Regions from separate parts of the Aeromicrobium erythreum genome, predicted to be linked through region 1. Evidence: riboswitches for the same ligand, from Rfam matches in the RefSeq annotation. Region 1 holds a riboswitch; the other holds the start of a gene.
The links. A riboswitch is a leader RNA that binds a small molecule or an ion and turns the genes downstream of it on or off. The one in region 1 is predicted to bind thiamine pyrophosphate.
Positions count from the first base shown of each region.

Region 2: linked by a shared signal. The riboswitch ahead of thiM (hydroxyethylthiazole kinase) and the one ahead of Aeryth_RS00865 (ECF transporter S component) in region 1 are both predicted to bind thiamine pyrophosphate.

Region 1 covers NZ_CP011502.1:172,143-179,261, forward strand. Annotated here, with positions in the region: gene Aeryth_RS00855 (Ig-like domain repeat protein) at 1-3,051, shown strand, start outside; gene Aeryth_RS00860 (hypothetical protein) at 3,256-3,609, shown strand; TPP riboswitch at 3,619-3,729, shown strand; gene Aeryth_RS00865 (ECF transporter S component) at 3,719-4,354, shown strand; gene Aeryth_RS00870 (ATP-binding cassette domain-containing protein) at 4,465-5,802, shown strand; gene Aeryth_RS00875 (CbiQ family ECF transporter T component) at 5,799-6,524, shown strand; gene Aeryth_RS00880 (MaoC family dehydratase) at 6,619-7,077, shown strand; gene Aeryth_RS00885 (acyl-CoA dehydrogenase family protein) at 7,079-7,119, shown strand, end outside.
Region 2 covers NZ_CP011502.1:1,495,921-1,503,039, reverse strand. Annotated here, with positions in the region: gene yczR (MocR-like transcription factor YczR) at 1-380, shown strand, start outside; gene Aeryth_RS07060 (TenA family protein) at 370-1,032, opposite strand; gene thiD (bifunctional hydroxymethylpyrimidine kinase/phosphomethylpyrimidine kinase) at 1,029-1,832, opposite strand; gene Aeryth_RS07050 (thiamine phosphate synthase) at 1,829-2,482, opposite strand; gene thiM (hydroxyethylthiazole kinase) at 2,479-3,270, opposite strand; TPP riboswitch at 3,259-3,352, opposite strand; gene ilvC (ketol-acid reductoisomerase) at 3,487-4,512, opposite strand; gene ilvN (acetolactate synthase small subunit) at 4,548-5,081, opposite strand; gene Aeryth_RS07030 (acetolactate synthase large subunit) at 5,113-6,900, opposite strand.

The DNA.
Region 1 (7,119 bases):
CCGTGCTCCGGCACGCGTCCGCTGTCGATCCCGAGCTACGCCGGCTACGACGGCACGGGCCAGGCCCTCGCGAGCCACGGCTATGCCGTCATCTCGATCTCGGCCAACGCCGTGAACGCCAACGACAACCCGCGCTCGCCCGACCAGGGCGCGCAGGCGCGCGGCCAGCTCGTCCTCGACACCCTGTCGCTGCTGCGCAAGGCCGACGCCGGCCAGCCGGTGACGCTGCACGACGACGCCCGCGACCTCGACGTCACCCTCGACGACGCGCTGCAGGACCCGCTCACCGCGGCCGACCTGCAGGGCCGGTTCGACCTGTCCGACGTGGGCCTCATGGGTCACTCGCGCGGTGGTGAGGGCATCACCTCGGCGGCCACGCTGAACGCGGCGCTCGACGAGCCGTTCGGCATCAAGAGCCTCCTGCCGCTCGCGCCCGTCGACTTCGGTCGCATGACGGTGCCGAACGTGCCGCTCAACGTCGTCCTGCCGTACTGCGACGGCGACGTGTCGAACCAGCAGGGTCAGCACATGCTCGACGACTCGCGCTACGCGTTCGACGACGACGCGCTGCGGGCCGGCACCTGGGTCATGGGCGCGAACCACAACTTCTTCAACACCGTCTGGACGCCCGGGAAGTTCCCGGCCGGCGTCAGCGACGACTGGGGCGCCACGTCGACCAACCAGACCTGTGGTCCGGTCCCGGCCGTCGCCGCGACGTCGATCCGCCTGTCGGCCGACGCCCAGTACGACCTGGGCACGGCGTACATGGCCGGCTGGTTCCGGCTGACGCTCGGTGACGAGAAGCAGTTCCTGCCGATGTTCGACGGCTCGGGCACGCGCCCGGAGGTCGTCGGCAACGCCGACGTCCGCACCGTCACGACCGCGCCCTCGTCGGCGCGCTCGACGCTGACGTCGTTCGAGTCGACCAGCTCGCTCGTGCGCACCTCGGGCCTGGCCACGGCGCAGCCGTGCGCGAGCCTGACCGGTCGCACCATCCCGGCCGCGGCCCCCGCCTGCTCGACGCTCGCGTCGTCGCAGGTGCCGCACTGGACGCCCGCCAGCAACGGCGGCAACGTGCCTGCGACGCCCGTCACCCGGTTCACCTGGACCGGCGACACGGGAGCCGTGCTGGTGACGGTGCCGAAGGCCAAGCGCGACGCGACGGGCTTCGACCGGCTGTCGCTCAAGGTGGCCGCCGACGAGACCGTCGTGACCGGCACCGACCTGACCCTGGCGGTCAAGGACGGCTCGGGCGCGACGTGGTCGTCGAAGGTCTCGGCGCTCAACCCGTACGCGCTCGTGCGGCTGCCGGCGCCGTCGGACTCGACGACGACGGTGCTCAAGAAGATCGTGCTGCAGCAGGTGAACGTGGCGACCTCGACGCTGAAGGATGCCGGGCTCGACGTGTCCGACGTGCGCGAGGTGCGGCTGACCGCGGCAACGGGCGCCGACGCGACGACCACGGGGGCGGCGTACCTGTCCGACCTCGCGTGGGAGTCGTCCTCCCTCGGGACGCCGACGGTGAAGAAGGAGAACACCGTCAACGTGTTCGCGACCGCCGTCGAGGAGGGCGCCTCGGCCGGTACCGCCGACGTGGGCGTCTACCTCGCCCAGCCGGCGACCAAGCCGGTCGTCGCCTACGTCAGCGTCCTGGGCTCCGCCTCGGGCCGCGCCGGCATCGCGATGGAGAAGGTCACCTTCGCGCCCGGCGAGACGTGCAAGGTCGTCACCGGGTCGATCCTCGGCGACAGCCTGGCGTCGACGTCGGCGAGCACCGCGGTCAAGGTCTCGGCGATCAACACCTCCGGGGCGGTCATGGGTGCCAAGGCGTTCGGTTACCTCACGGTCCGTGAGGACGACGGCGTCACCGGCTCGGCCACGGCGCTGCCGCCGGTCGGCGCGCAGGGCGACCCGTGCGAGGAGCTGGCGCGCTCGACCGAGGTCGGCGCCGTCACGGTCGACGACCCCACGCCCGCCCCGGGTGGTGCGGTCACGCTGACCGCGTCGGGCTACCGGTCCGGCGAGGGCGTCACGTTCTCGCTCGGCTCGAGCACGCTCGGCACCGCCATCGCCGACCCGTCCGGGGTGGCCGTGCTCAGCGCGACCGTCCCGGCCGACGCCGCGATCGGCGAGGCGACCGTCAAGGCCGTCGGCGCGGGCTACGGCCTCACGTCGACGGGCTCGCTCGAGGTGCTGACCGAGACGTCCACGTCGCTGGCGATCGACCCGGAGCTCCCGGCGATCAACCAGCCCGTGACGCTCACGGCCACGGTCACCGGCGGCGACGGCGGCACCGTCACCTTCGCCGACGGCGACACGGTGCTCGGCTCGTCGGTGGTCGAGGGCGGCACGGCCAGCCTCGCGGTGCCGGGCTTCAAGGCCGGCTCGCACGAGCTGGTCGCGTCTCTCGCGAAGACGGCGACCGCGCAGGCGTCGCAGTCGGGTGCGGTCTCGTTCACCCTCACCAAGGGTGCCTCGACGATCGCGCTGGTCATGGCGTCGGCCGAGAGCACCTTCGGCGACCCGCTGAAGGGTGCCGTGGCGGTCGCCGGGGCCGACGAGGGCACGGTGACGGTCACCGTCGCCGGGACGCCCGTGACGGTCACGCTCGACGCCCAGGGCACGGGACGCTTCGAGCTCCCGGCCACGCTGAAGGTCGGCTCGCACACGGTGAGCGCGGCCTTCGACGGCACCGACGAGGTCGAGGCGAGCGGCACGGCCACGGCCGACGTCACCGTCGTGAAGCGGGCGTCGACGACGGTCACGAACGCGACGTCGTCGGTCAAGCGGAGCGCGACGTACCGGGTGCGCGCGACGGTCTCGCCGACCGTGGCGGGCGTCGACCCGTCGGGCTCGGTGCGGGTGTACGTCAAGGCGCCTGGCGCCAAGTCGTTCACCTGGGCCAAGACGGTGCGTCTGTCCGGCGGCACGGTCGTGACCACGCTCAAGGCGCCGAGGACGAAGGGCACGCTGTCCGTCCGCACGGTCTACGTGGGTGACGGCTCCTTCACGGGTAGCACCAGCGCGACGAAGGGGGTGCGCATCCGCTGACGCGCTGAGCACGCCGACGGGCGTCCGGTCCACCACGGACCGGGCGCCCGTCGTCCGTCCGTGCGATCGACGACGCTGCTCGTGGCGTCGCGCGACGGTGTCGGTCTACGGTCGGGGCGGGTTCGTCGACGGGCGCAGGGGGAGGGCCATGGTGGTAGGAGCGAGGGTCGACCCAGTCCGTGGCGCGCCGACACCTGACGGCTCGTGACTGCTCAGAAGGCGTGGGTCGTCGAGCTGGGCCCCGACGAGGACACGCTGGAGCCTGCGATCGTCGTCGGCACGGAGGAGGAGGCGAGGCGGCGACTGGAGCAGGCGCACGAGGGCGCTCCGCACCTGCGCAACCTCGCCCAGGACTGGCCCCTGCGCTCCACCACGCCGATCGGCCCCGACGAGCGCCGGACCGTGCACCTCCTGCTGGGCGCCGAGGACTCCCTCGAGGTCTTCGACGACGCAGTGGAGGCCGAGCTCGCACGGCGACGATGCTCGACGCCGGCGCGTGTCGTGGCGGCCGTGACCAACACCTGGCTCGGCGCGCCGCCGGAGGCGCGACGACGCTAGGGTGGACCTCACCAACGACAGGGGAGCGCCACCGCAGAGGGCGCTGAGAGTGCGGAACAGCCGCAGACCCTTGAACCTGCTCCGGTTAGCACCGGCGAAGGGAGTCACGATGAGTAGTTCTGCATCCACGCGTCCGTCCACCGAGGGTCGTCGAGCCCTCTGGCACCGCGCCATCGACCTCGCGGTGATCGTCGCGCTCGGTCTCGCGTTCGGTGTCATCTTCTGGGCCTGGGGGAAGCTCTACGGAGCCATCGATCTCGGAGTCACCCTCGGCTACCCGCCTCTGAGTGGTCTGCTGGCCGGGCCTTGGCTCATGGCCGGCATCGTGGGCGGCTTGATCGTTCGGCGACGAGGGGCGGCCTTCGGCACCGAGCTCCTCGCCGCATCCGTCTCCATGTTCGTGCTCGGCGGCACCGAGTGGGGGTTCACCGTCGTGCTGGCAGGGATCGCCCAGGGAGCGGGCGCCGAGCTCGCCTTCGCGCTGGGGCGCTACCGACGCTTCGGCGTGGGGGTGGCCATCCTCGCCGGTGCGCTCGCTGCTGTGGTCGAGAGCTTCTACGAGTGGTACTTCTACTACCCCGACTGGGACATGGCGTACAAGCTCGCGTACCTCGGCTTCTTCGCCGCGTCGGGCGCCCTCGTCGGTGTGCTCAGCTGGCTGCTGGTGCGTTCTCTCGCGCAGACGGGTGCGCTCGACTCGTTCGGGGCCGGTCGCGAGGCAGCGGGCGAGGACGTGCGGGTCTGACCGCCGTCCGCCCCGTCGCGGCTCGGCTCGACGGGTTCGGGTGGCGGCCGGTCGGCAGCCCCCGTCCCGTCGTGGCCGGGCTCGACCTCGACATCCCCGCCGGGCAGCGGGTGCTGCTGGCAGGGCCGAGCGGCGCCGGGAAGTCGACGCTGCTGCTCGCTCTCGCGGGGGCTCTCGGGGAGTCCGTCCCGGGCGACGTCGCCGGCGGCGTCCACCTCGACGCCGGTCCTGCCTCGCAGTCCGTCGTCGGCCTCGTCACCCAGCGACCCGGCGATGCCGTTGTGGCCGGTCGGCTCGGCCGCGACGTCGCCTTCGGGCCGGAGAACCTCGGGCTCGACCGCGAGGAGACCTGGCGCCGCGTCGACGCGTCGCTGGCCGCGGTCGGCCTGCACCAGGGCCGAGAGCACCCGACGAACGCCTTGTCCGGTGGTGAGCTCCAGCGGCTCGCCCTGGCCGGCGCGCTCGCGCTGCGTCCCGGCCTGCTGCTCCTCGACGAGCCGACGGCGATGCTCGACGACGCCTCGGCAGGTGCCGTGCGCACGGCCGTCGCCGACGTGGTGGCCTCCTCGGGCGCGACGCTCGTCGTGGTCGAGCACCGCCTGAAGCCGTGGCTCGACCTCGTGGAGCGCGTCGTCGTCCTCGACGCGACGGGCGCGGTGGTGGCCGACACCGACCCCGGCACCTTCGTCTCCGAGCACCGAGAACGCCTGGGGTCGGCGGGCGTGTGGATGCCAGGTCTGCCGGCACCCGCACCGCTGCGTCCACCGGAGGAGCTCGTCGTTCCGCACGATCCGCCGTGCGCGGTCGTGACGTCCTCGCTCCTCGTCGAGCTGGTGCGACGTTCCTGGTCGGGAAGCACGCGCACGCGGGCGCTCGAGGACGTCGACCTGTGGCTGGACGCAGCAGCAGCGCACGCGCTGGTCGGTCCGTCCGGGGCGGGCAAGTCGACCTTGCTCGCCGCCTGCGCCGGACTCCAGAGACCGACCGCGGGGCGGGTGCGTCGTGGAGAGATCGACCTCCACCGTCTTTCGTCCTCGGCACTCGCGGCGGTGTCCGGCTGGGTGCCGCAAGCGCCTGAGCACGGGATCCTGACGTTGCGCGTGCGCGACGAGGTGGCCCTTACGTCGCAGCGGCTCGGCCGGTCGGTCGACGTCGACGGCGTGCTCGACCACCTCGGTCTCGCACACCTGGCCGACCGCAACCCGTACCGACTCTCCGGTGGTGAGCAACGCCGCCTCGCCCTGGCCGCTGCGCTCGCGCACCGGCCGGCCGGCGTGCTGCTCGACGAGCCGACGGTCGGGCAGGACCGACTGACCTGGGCTGCCGTCGCAGGATGGTGGCGCTGCGCCGCGGATGCCGGAGCGGTCGCGGTGGCGGCCACCCACGACGCCGACCTCGTGGCGCTCGCCGACCACGTGCACCGACTCGACTCGGGGCGTCTGGGATGAGCGTGACCACCGCCCCGAGCGGCCTTCGTGCACTGCTCCCACGCGTCAATCCGCTCGCGCTCGTCGTGGTCGGGGTCGCATCGGTCCCGGGGTCGTTGGCCGTGCGGACGCTGCCGATCGCGCTCGTGACGCTCGCTCTGTACGCCGTCTTCGTGCTCGCTGTCGTGCCGTCGATCAGGTACGCCCTGCTCTGCCTGGGTCTTGCCGTCTTCGCCGGGCTGACCGTCGCCTACTCGACGTGGCGCCTCGGCGGCCGCGACGAGGTGGTGGCGCTGACCGCCGGTCTGCGCATCGTCGTGCTCGCCTGGCCCGGGGCGGTCGTCGCCGCGTTCGTCGATCCGGCACGCCTCGGCGACCACCTGGCGCAGGACCTGCGTCTGCCCGCTCGTCCCGTCGTCGCGGTCACGTCGGCGCTCCAGCAGGCGGCAGAGCTCATGGCCACGTGGCAGCAGCTCGTCCGCGCGCGCCGTGCTCGCGGAGCGTCGGCGGCGGGCGGACCTGTGGCACGGTGCCGGTACGGCGCTGGTCTGGTGTTCGCGCTGCTGGTGTCGTCGCTGCGGGGCGCCTCACGGCATGCGGTGGCGCTCGACGCACGAGGTTTCGCCGCAGCCTCGGAACGCACGTGGGCCGAACCGGCCGGGTGGTCGGTCCTGGACGTGGCCGTCGCCGTGGTGGGCGTCCTGCTGGCCGGGGTTCCGGTGGCGCTGCTGCTGTTCACCTGAGCGCCCCTGGCCATCGTGCTGGCGAGCGGCTAGGGTCGGAACTAAGCAAGCGCTTAGTCGTCGCCCGAGGGCGACCTGTCCCGGAGGTAGTCCCATGGCCCGCGTGTTCGACAGTCTCGACGACTTCAAGGCAGCCGCCGGGCAGGAGCTCGGCACCAGCGACTGGGTGACCGTGACGCAGGAGCAGATCAACACCTTCGCCGACGCCACCGGCGACCACCAGTGGATCCACGTCGACCCCGAGCGCGCCGCGTCGGGGCCGTTCGGCGGCACCATCGCGCACGGCTACCTGACGCTGTCGCTCCTGCCGGTCTTCTCCGAGAACATCTACGCCGTCAACGGCCTCGCGATGGGCGTGAACTACGGCGCCAACAAGGTGCGCTTCCCGAACCCGGTCCCGGTCGACTCGCGGCTGCGCGCGACGGCGACGCTCAAGGAGACCAGCGACATCCCGATCGGCACCCAGGCCGTCATCACCTTCGTCGTCGAGCGCGAGGGCGCCGAGAAGCCGGTCTGCATCGCCGAGGTCGTTTACGTGATGGCGGCGGCCTGACATGCACTTCGCCTTCGACGAGACCACCACGGAGCTGATCGC
Region 2 (7,119 bases), 1.3 Mb from region 1:
GGCACCACACGCACCTCTTCGAGGAGACCGTCGCCCGGTTGCGCGGTCAGCGGGCGGCGCTGGTCGGCGCGCTGAGCGAGCGGCTGCCCGACTGGGAGGTCCCGGTGCCCCCGGGCGGGCCGAACCTGTGGGTCGGCCTGCCGAGCCGCTCGTCGAGCCTGCTCGTGGCCGCGGCGGCGCAGGAGGGGCTGCACCTCACGCCCGGCCCGCGGTTCACGCTCGGCGCACCGAGCGCCGGCGAACGTCGTCTGCGCCTGCCGTGCACCGCCCCCGAGCACGTCGGCGTCGAGGCCGTCGAGCGGCTCGCGCGTGCGTGGTCGGTCGTGGTGTCGGGGCGGCGTTGCCACACCGCCGGGCCGGCCGTCGACCTCATCGCCTAGTCCCGTCGGGGGCGCGCCACGAGGCGTCCCAGAAGTGCCACTCGCGGTCGGTCGCGTCCGCGTACGCCTCGAGCATCTCGGCGACGTACCGGCTGTCGGCGGCGAGCCGGTCGGCCGTCGCCTCGGCCCGGGCGACCGACGCCTCGAAGGCGGGGTCGTCGTACGTGGCGATCCACGCGCCGTAGGGATGGGCGTCCAGGTCGCCCGCGGTCGACGCGAGGTGCCGCCCGACCTCGGCGTACACCCGGAAGCACGGCAGGACCGCCGCCACCGCGACCTCGACCGGCGACTCCTCGGCATGACGGGCGAGCGCGTCGACGTAGTCGCGGCACGCGCTGGTCGGGACGTGCGTGGCCGGCTCGACGCCGCGCCGGGCGAGCTCACCCACGTGCAGCGAGCGCTCGGCCTCGACGGCACCGGCGGCGAAGCCGGCCCACGCACCGACGTCGTCGACGTCGGGCAGGCGCGACGCGATGCGCGCGAGGGTGCGGGCGTAGCCGACGAGGTAGTGCGCGTCGTCGGCCAGGTAGTGGGCGAAGACGGCGTCGGGCAGCGTGCCGCCGGCCAGGCCGGTGACGAACGGGTGGCGACAGACGTCGGCGTAGCGGTCGGCCACGTGCGCCCAGGCCCGTGCGGAGAACGCGGTCGTCATGCCGTCGTCTCCCGGAGCCGGACGAGGTGGTCGACGGGACCACGGCCGCGACCGACCTGGCGGGCCGCGCCGGACGCGAGCGCCTCGCCGAGGTAGGCCTTGGCGGCCCCGACGGCGTCGGCCAGCGGGTCGCCCAGGGCCAGCCGCGTCGCGACCGCGGCCGAGAGCGTGCATCCCGTGCCGTGGGTGTGGGGCGTGTCGATCCGGGGCGCCCGGAACCACGTGCTGCCGCGACGGTCGACCAGCAGGTCGTCGCTCGCCGGACCGTCGCCGTGACCGCCCTTGAGCAGGACGGCACCAGGCTCCAGCGCGAGCAGTGCCCGCCCCAGCTCGCCGGGGTCGGTCTGCGCGGCGAGGCCCGTGAGCACGGAGGCCTCCGGCAGGTTCGGCGTCACCAGCGTCGCGCTCGGGAGGAGGAGGTCGCGCAGGGCCGCCTCGGCGTCCCGCGGCAGCAGCCGGTGGCCCGACGTCGAGACCATCACGGGGTCCACGACGAGCGCGGGCACGTCGGCGAGAAGCTCGGCGACCAGCTCGACCAACGCCGGCGAGCCCAGCATGCCGACCTTGACCGCCCGGACGTCGAGGTCCTCGAGGACGACCTCGAGCTGGCCGCGGACGACGTCGAGCGGCACCTCGTGCACGGCGCGGACCCCGGTCGTGTCCTGCACCGTCACGGCGGTGACGACGGTCGCCGCGTACGCGCCGAGCGCCGTGGCCGTCTTGAGGTCGGCCTGGATCCCGGCTCCCCCCGACGGGTCGGAGCCTGCGACGGTGAGCACCACCGGCTCGCGACCCGTCATGCCGACACGTCCTCGCGTCGGGCTGCGAGTGCGACGTCGACGACCCGACGCAGCCGGGCGGCGGCCGCACGCGGGTCGGGGTCGGCGCCGACCGCACGCACCACGGCCACGCCGTCGAGGCCGGCCCGCACGGCCGGGCCGGCCGTGGTCTCGTCGAGGCCACCGATGCCGACGACCGGCAGCCGTCCGCCGACCCGTGCCGTCACCGAGGCCACGCCGGCGAGGCCGAAGGCCGGTGCCGTGTCGTGCTTCGTCGGCGTGTCGTGGACGGGGCTCACCGCGAGGTAGGTGCACGCGGCGAGGGCCGACGCGTCGTCGAGCTGCGCGAGGGTGTCGACCGACCAGCCGACGACCGCGTCGGGACCGGCCGCCGACCGCAGCACCGTGGGGTGCGCGTCCGCGCGACCGCCGTGCACCCCGTCGGCCCCCGGGACGACGTGGTCGTTCGCGAGCACGGGCACCCCCGAGCCGACGAGGGCGTCGCGCAGCAGCTTGACCTGGGCCTCGACCTCGGCCGGGGTGGCCTGCTTGTCGCGGACCTGCACGCAGGTGACGCCACCCTCGACCGCGGGGACGACCACGCGACGCAGGTCGGCGCCGAAGGACGGGTCGGTCACGAGGTAGAGGCGCAGGTCGGGGACGCCGCTCATGCCGGCACCGGACGGACGCGCCCGACGAGCTCGAGCCCGTCGGGGTCGGCCAGCCGGTCGACGAGCGCGACCCGCAGGCTGGCCGGACCCTGTGCGACCGCGGCGGCCGACGTGCCCGCAGCAGCCAGCAGTCCCATGGCTCCCGCAGCCGCATCGAGCGGGTCGTCGACGACCGCGCAGGCCGCCGCGACGAGGGCGCTCGAGGAGCAGCCGAGCGCGGTGATCATCGGCATCCACCGGTGCCCGCCGACCACGTGGAGCGTGCGGTCGCCGTCGGTCACGACGTCGACCTCGCCACTCACCACGACGACGCACCCGTGCTCGCGGGCGACGAGCGCGGCCGCGTCGTGCGCGTCGTGCGACGCGGCGAGGCTGTCGACGCCTCGCGAGCCGCCGACGGCGCCGGCGAGAGCCAGCACCTCCCCCGCGTTGCCCCGCACCACGGTGGGCCGCAGCTGCAGGAGGTCGACGACGAGCTCGCGGCGGTATGCCGTCGCGCCCACGGCGACGGGGTCGAGCACCCAGGGCGTGGCGTCGACCTGCGCCCGCTCGGCGGCCAGGCGCATGCCGTCGGCCCACGACGGCGACGGGGTGCCGATGTTGACGCAGACGGCGTCGGCGAGCGCCGCCATGTCGGCGGACTCGTGGGGGTCGTGGACCATCGCGGGCGACGCGCCCGCGGCCGACAGCACGTTGGCTGCCAGGTCCATCGAGACGTAGTTGGTGAGGCACTGCACGAGCGGGCTGCGCTCGCGCAGGGCCGTCGTGACGGCAGACGTCGGATCCATGTGTCTCCCTCGCGCCGGTGCTAACCGGATCAGGTTCGGCGGGTGTCATCTCAGCCCCTGCGGGGCACCCCGGACACGTCGACCATAGCGAAGGCCCCCGTCCGGTGGACGGGGGCCTTCGTGGGTCAGGCGTCAGCGAGCTGCCCCGACGCCGGAGGCGTCAACGAGCTGCCCCGACGCCGGAGGCGTCAACGAGCTGCCCCGACGCCGGAGGCGTCAACGAGCTGCAGAGCCCTCGACGTAGTCGGCGTCCTGCTGCTTCCACGAGAAGTGGGAGCGCAGGACCTTGCCGGTGGCCTCGATCGGGTGCTGGGCCTCCTGCTCGCGCAGGGCGAGGAACTCGGCGGCGCCGTTGTCCTGGTCGTCGATGAACCGCTTGGCGAAGGTGCCGTCCTGGATGTCGGCGAGGACGGCCTGCATGCGCTCCTTGACGGAGGCGTCGACGACGCGGGGTCCGGAGACGTAGTCGCCGTACTCGGCCGTGTCGGAGATGCTCCAGCGCTGCTTGGCGATGCCGCCCTCCCACATGAGGTCGACGATGAGCTTGAGCTCGTGGAGCACCTCGAAGTAGGCGATCTCGGGCTGGTAGCCGGCCTCGGTCAGGGTCTCGAACCCGGCCTGCACGAGGTGCGACATGCCACCGCAGAGCACGGCCTGCTCGCCGAAGAGGTCGGTCTCGGTCTCCTCGGTGAAGGTCGTCTTGATGACGCCGGCGCGGGTGCCGCCGATGGCCTTGGCGTAGGAGAGGGCGAGGTCCCAGGCGCCCTGGGTGGCGTCCTGCTCGACCGCGATGATGTCGGGGATGCCGCGCCCGGCGACGAACTCGCGGCGCACGGTGTGGCCGGGTGCCTTCGGGGCGACGAGGAGCACGTCGACGCCTGCCGGGGGCTTGACGTAGCCGTAGCGGATGTTGAAGCCGTGGCCGAAGACGAGCGCGTCGCCGTCGACGAGGTTGGGCTCGATCGACTCGGCGTACACGTGACGCTGGACCTGGTCGGGGGTCAGCACGACGATGACGTCGGCCTCCTCCACGGCGTCGGCGACGTCGAGGACGCGCAGGCCCTCGGCCTCGGCCTTCTCGCGGCTCTTGGAGCCCGGGGCGAGGCCGATGCGGACGTCGACGCCCGAGTCGCGCAGGTTGAGGGCGTGCGCGTGCCCCTGGCTGCCGTAGCCGATGACGGCCACCTGCTTGCCCTGGATGATGCTGAGGTCTGCGTCGTCGTCGTAGAACAGCTCGGCCACTGGATTCTCCTGGTGTCGTGGTGTGGGTCGGGGGGTCAGGCGCTGTGGTGCCCCGGCACCGTCCGCAGCGTGCGGTCGGTGATGGAGCGGGCGCCTCGTCCGATCGCGACGCGACCGGACTGGGCGATCTCGCGGATGCCGAACGGCTCGAGCACGTTGAGCATGGCCGTGAGCTTGCCGGAGTCGCCGGTGGCCTCGATGGTGACGGCGTCCGTGGACACGTCGACCACCTTGGCGCGGAACAGCTGGACGGTCTCGAGCACCTGGCCGCGGGTCTGCGCGTCGGTGCGGACCTTGATGAGCATCAGCTCGCGCTCCACCGCGGAGGAGGAGTCGAGCTCGACGATCTTGAGGACGTTGACGAGCTTGTTGAGCTGCTTGGTGACCTGCTCGAGGGGCAGCTCGTCGACGTTCACGACGATCGTCATGCGAGAGATCTCGGGGATCTCCGTGGGGCCGACGGCGAGGGAGTCGATGTTGAACCCACGCCGCATGAACAGGCTCGAGACGCGCGCGAGGACGCCGGGCGTGTTCTCGACCAGGACGCTGAGGGTGTGCTGGGTGGTCATGCCGTGTGCCCTGCCTCTCGGTGCCGGTCGCTCACAGGTCCTCGTCCTCCCACTCGGGCGCGAGGTCGCGCGCGATCTTGATGTCGTCGTTGCTGGTGCCGGCGGCCACCATCGGCCAGACCATGGCGTCGCGCTCGACCACGAAGTCGATGACGACGGGCCGGTCGGTGATGGCCATGGCCTGCTCGATGGTGGCGTCGAGCTGGTCGGGGCTGTCGCAGCGCAGACCGACGCAGCCGTAGGCGTCGGCGAGCTTGACGAAGTCGGGGATGCGGCGCGCGCCGATCGACTCCGGGCCCGTGTTGAGGTCGGTGTTGGAGTAGCGGCCCTCGTAGAAGAGGGTCTGCCACTGGCGCACCATGCCGAGCGAGGAGTTGTTGATGACGGCGACCTTGATCGGGATGCCCTCGAGCGCGCAGGTGGCGAGCTCCTGGTTGGTCATCTGGAAGCAGCCGTCGCCGTCGATGGCCCACACGACGGAACCGGGCAGCCCGACCTGCGCGCCCATGGCGGCGGGCACGGAGTAGCCCATGGTGCCGGCGCCACCGGAGTTCAGCCACTGGCGGGGACGCTCGAAGTCGATGAAGTGCGTGGCCCACATCTGGTGCTGTCCGACGCCCGCCACGTAGGTGGCCTCGGGGCCCGCGATGGCGCTGATCCGCTCGATGACGGTCTGCGGCGCGAGACCCTCGCCGGGCGTGTCGTACGCGACCGGGAACTTGTCCTTGACGGCGAGCATCTGCTGGCGCCAGGCCGTGTAGTCGCCCTTCGTGCCGGTCTCGTCGGCCTGCTTGCGCAGCGTGACGACGAGGTCGGCGATGACCTCGCGGCAGTCGCCGACGATCGGCACGTCGACCTCGCGGTTCTTGCCGATCTCGGCCGGGTCGATGTCGGCGTGGATGACCTTGGCGCCGGGCGCGAAGGTCTCCAGCTGTCCGGTGACGCGGTCGTCGAAGCGGGCGCCGAGCGAGATCAGCAGGTCCGACTTCTGCAGGGCGGCGACGGCGGCGACCGTGCCGTGCATGCCGGGCATGCCGAGGTGCAGCTCGTGGCTGTCGGGGAACGCGCCGCGCGCCATCAGCGTGGTGACGACGGGGATGCCGGTGAGCTCGACCAGCATGGCCAGCTCGGCCGCGGCGTCGGCCTTGATCACGCCGCCGCCCACGTACAGGACGGGCCGCTCCGCTGCGGCGATGAGGCGTGCGGCCTCGCGCACCTGCTTGCCATGGGGGCGCGTGGTGGGCCGGTAGCCCGGCAGCGCGAGCTCGTTCGGCCAGTGGAAGGTGGTGGTGGCCTGCAGCGCGTCCTTCGCGACGTCGACGAGCACGGGTCCGGGGCGGCCGGTGCTGGCGATGTGGAACGCCTCGGCGACGACGGTGGGGATGTCGGCGGGGTCGGTCACGAGGTAGCTGTGCTTGGTGATCGGCATCGTGATGCCGCGGATGTCGGCCTCCTGGAAGCCGTCGGTGCCGATGAGGCTCGACGACACCTGGCCGGTGATCGCGACGATCGGCACGGAGTCCATGTAGGCGTCGGCGATGGCGGTGACGAGGTTCGTCGCGCCCGGGCCGGAGGTGGCCATGCACACGCCGACGCGGCCCGTGACCATCGCGTAGCCCTGCGCCGCGTGGCCCGCGCCCTGCTCGTGACGCACCAGCACGTGGCGGATGCTCGAGTCGAACAGCGGGTCGTAGGCGGGCAGGATCGCGCCGCCGGGGATGCCGAAGATGACCTCGACACCCGCGTGCTCGAGCGACCGGACGAGGCTCTGGGCGCCCGTCAGCGTGTCGCTGCTCGGCCTCGTGACCACTTCCGTCATCGCTTCGTCCTCATCTCGTCTGGTCGTGCCCGGTGGGTGTGCTGCGTGCTCGTCGGCCCCGGCGTGGCGCCGGCCGGCGTCCTGTCCCCTCGCATGAAAAAACCCCCCGGCCAATGATGGCGCACGGAGGGTGACGCGAGACGGCGGGTCGTCGCGTCAGTCGTCTACGACAAGGCGGGTGAACGGCACCTCGACAGTCTCGCCCTCCCACGGGGCGTG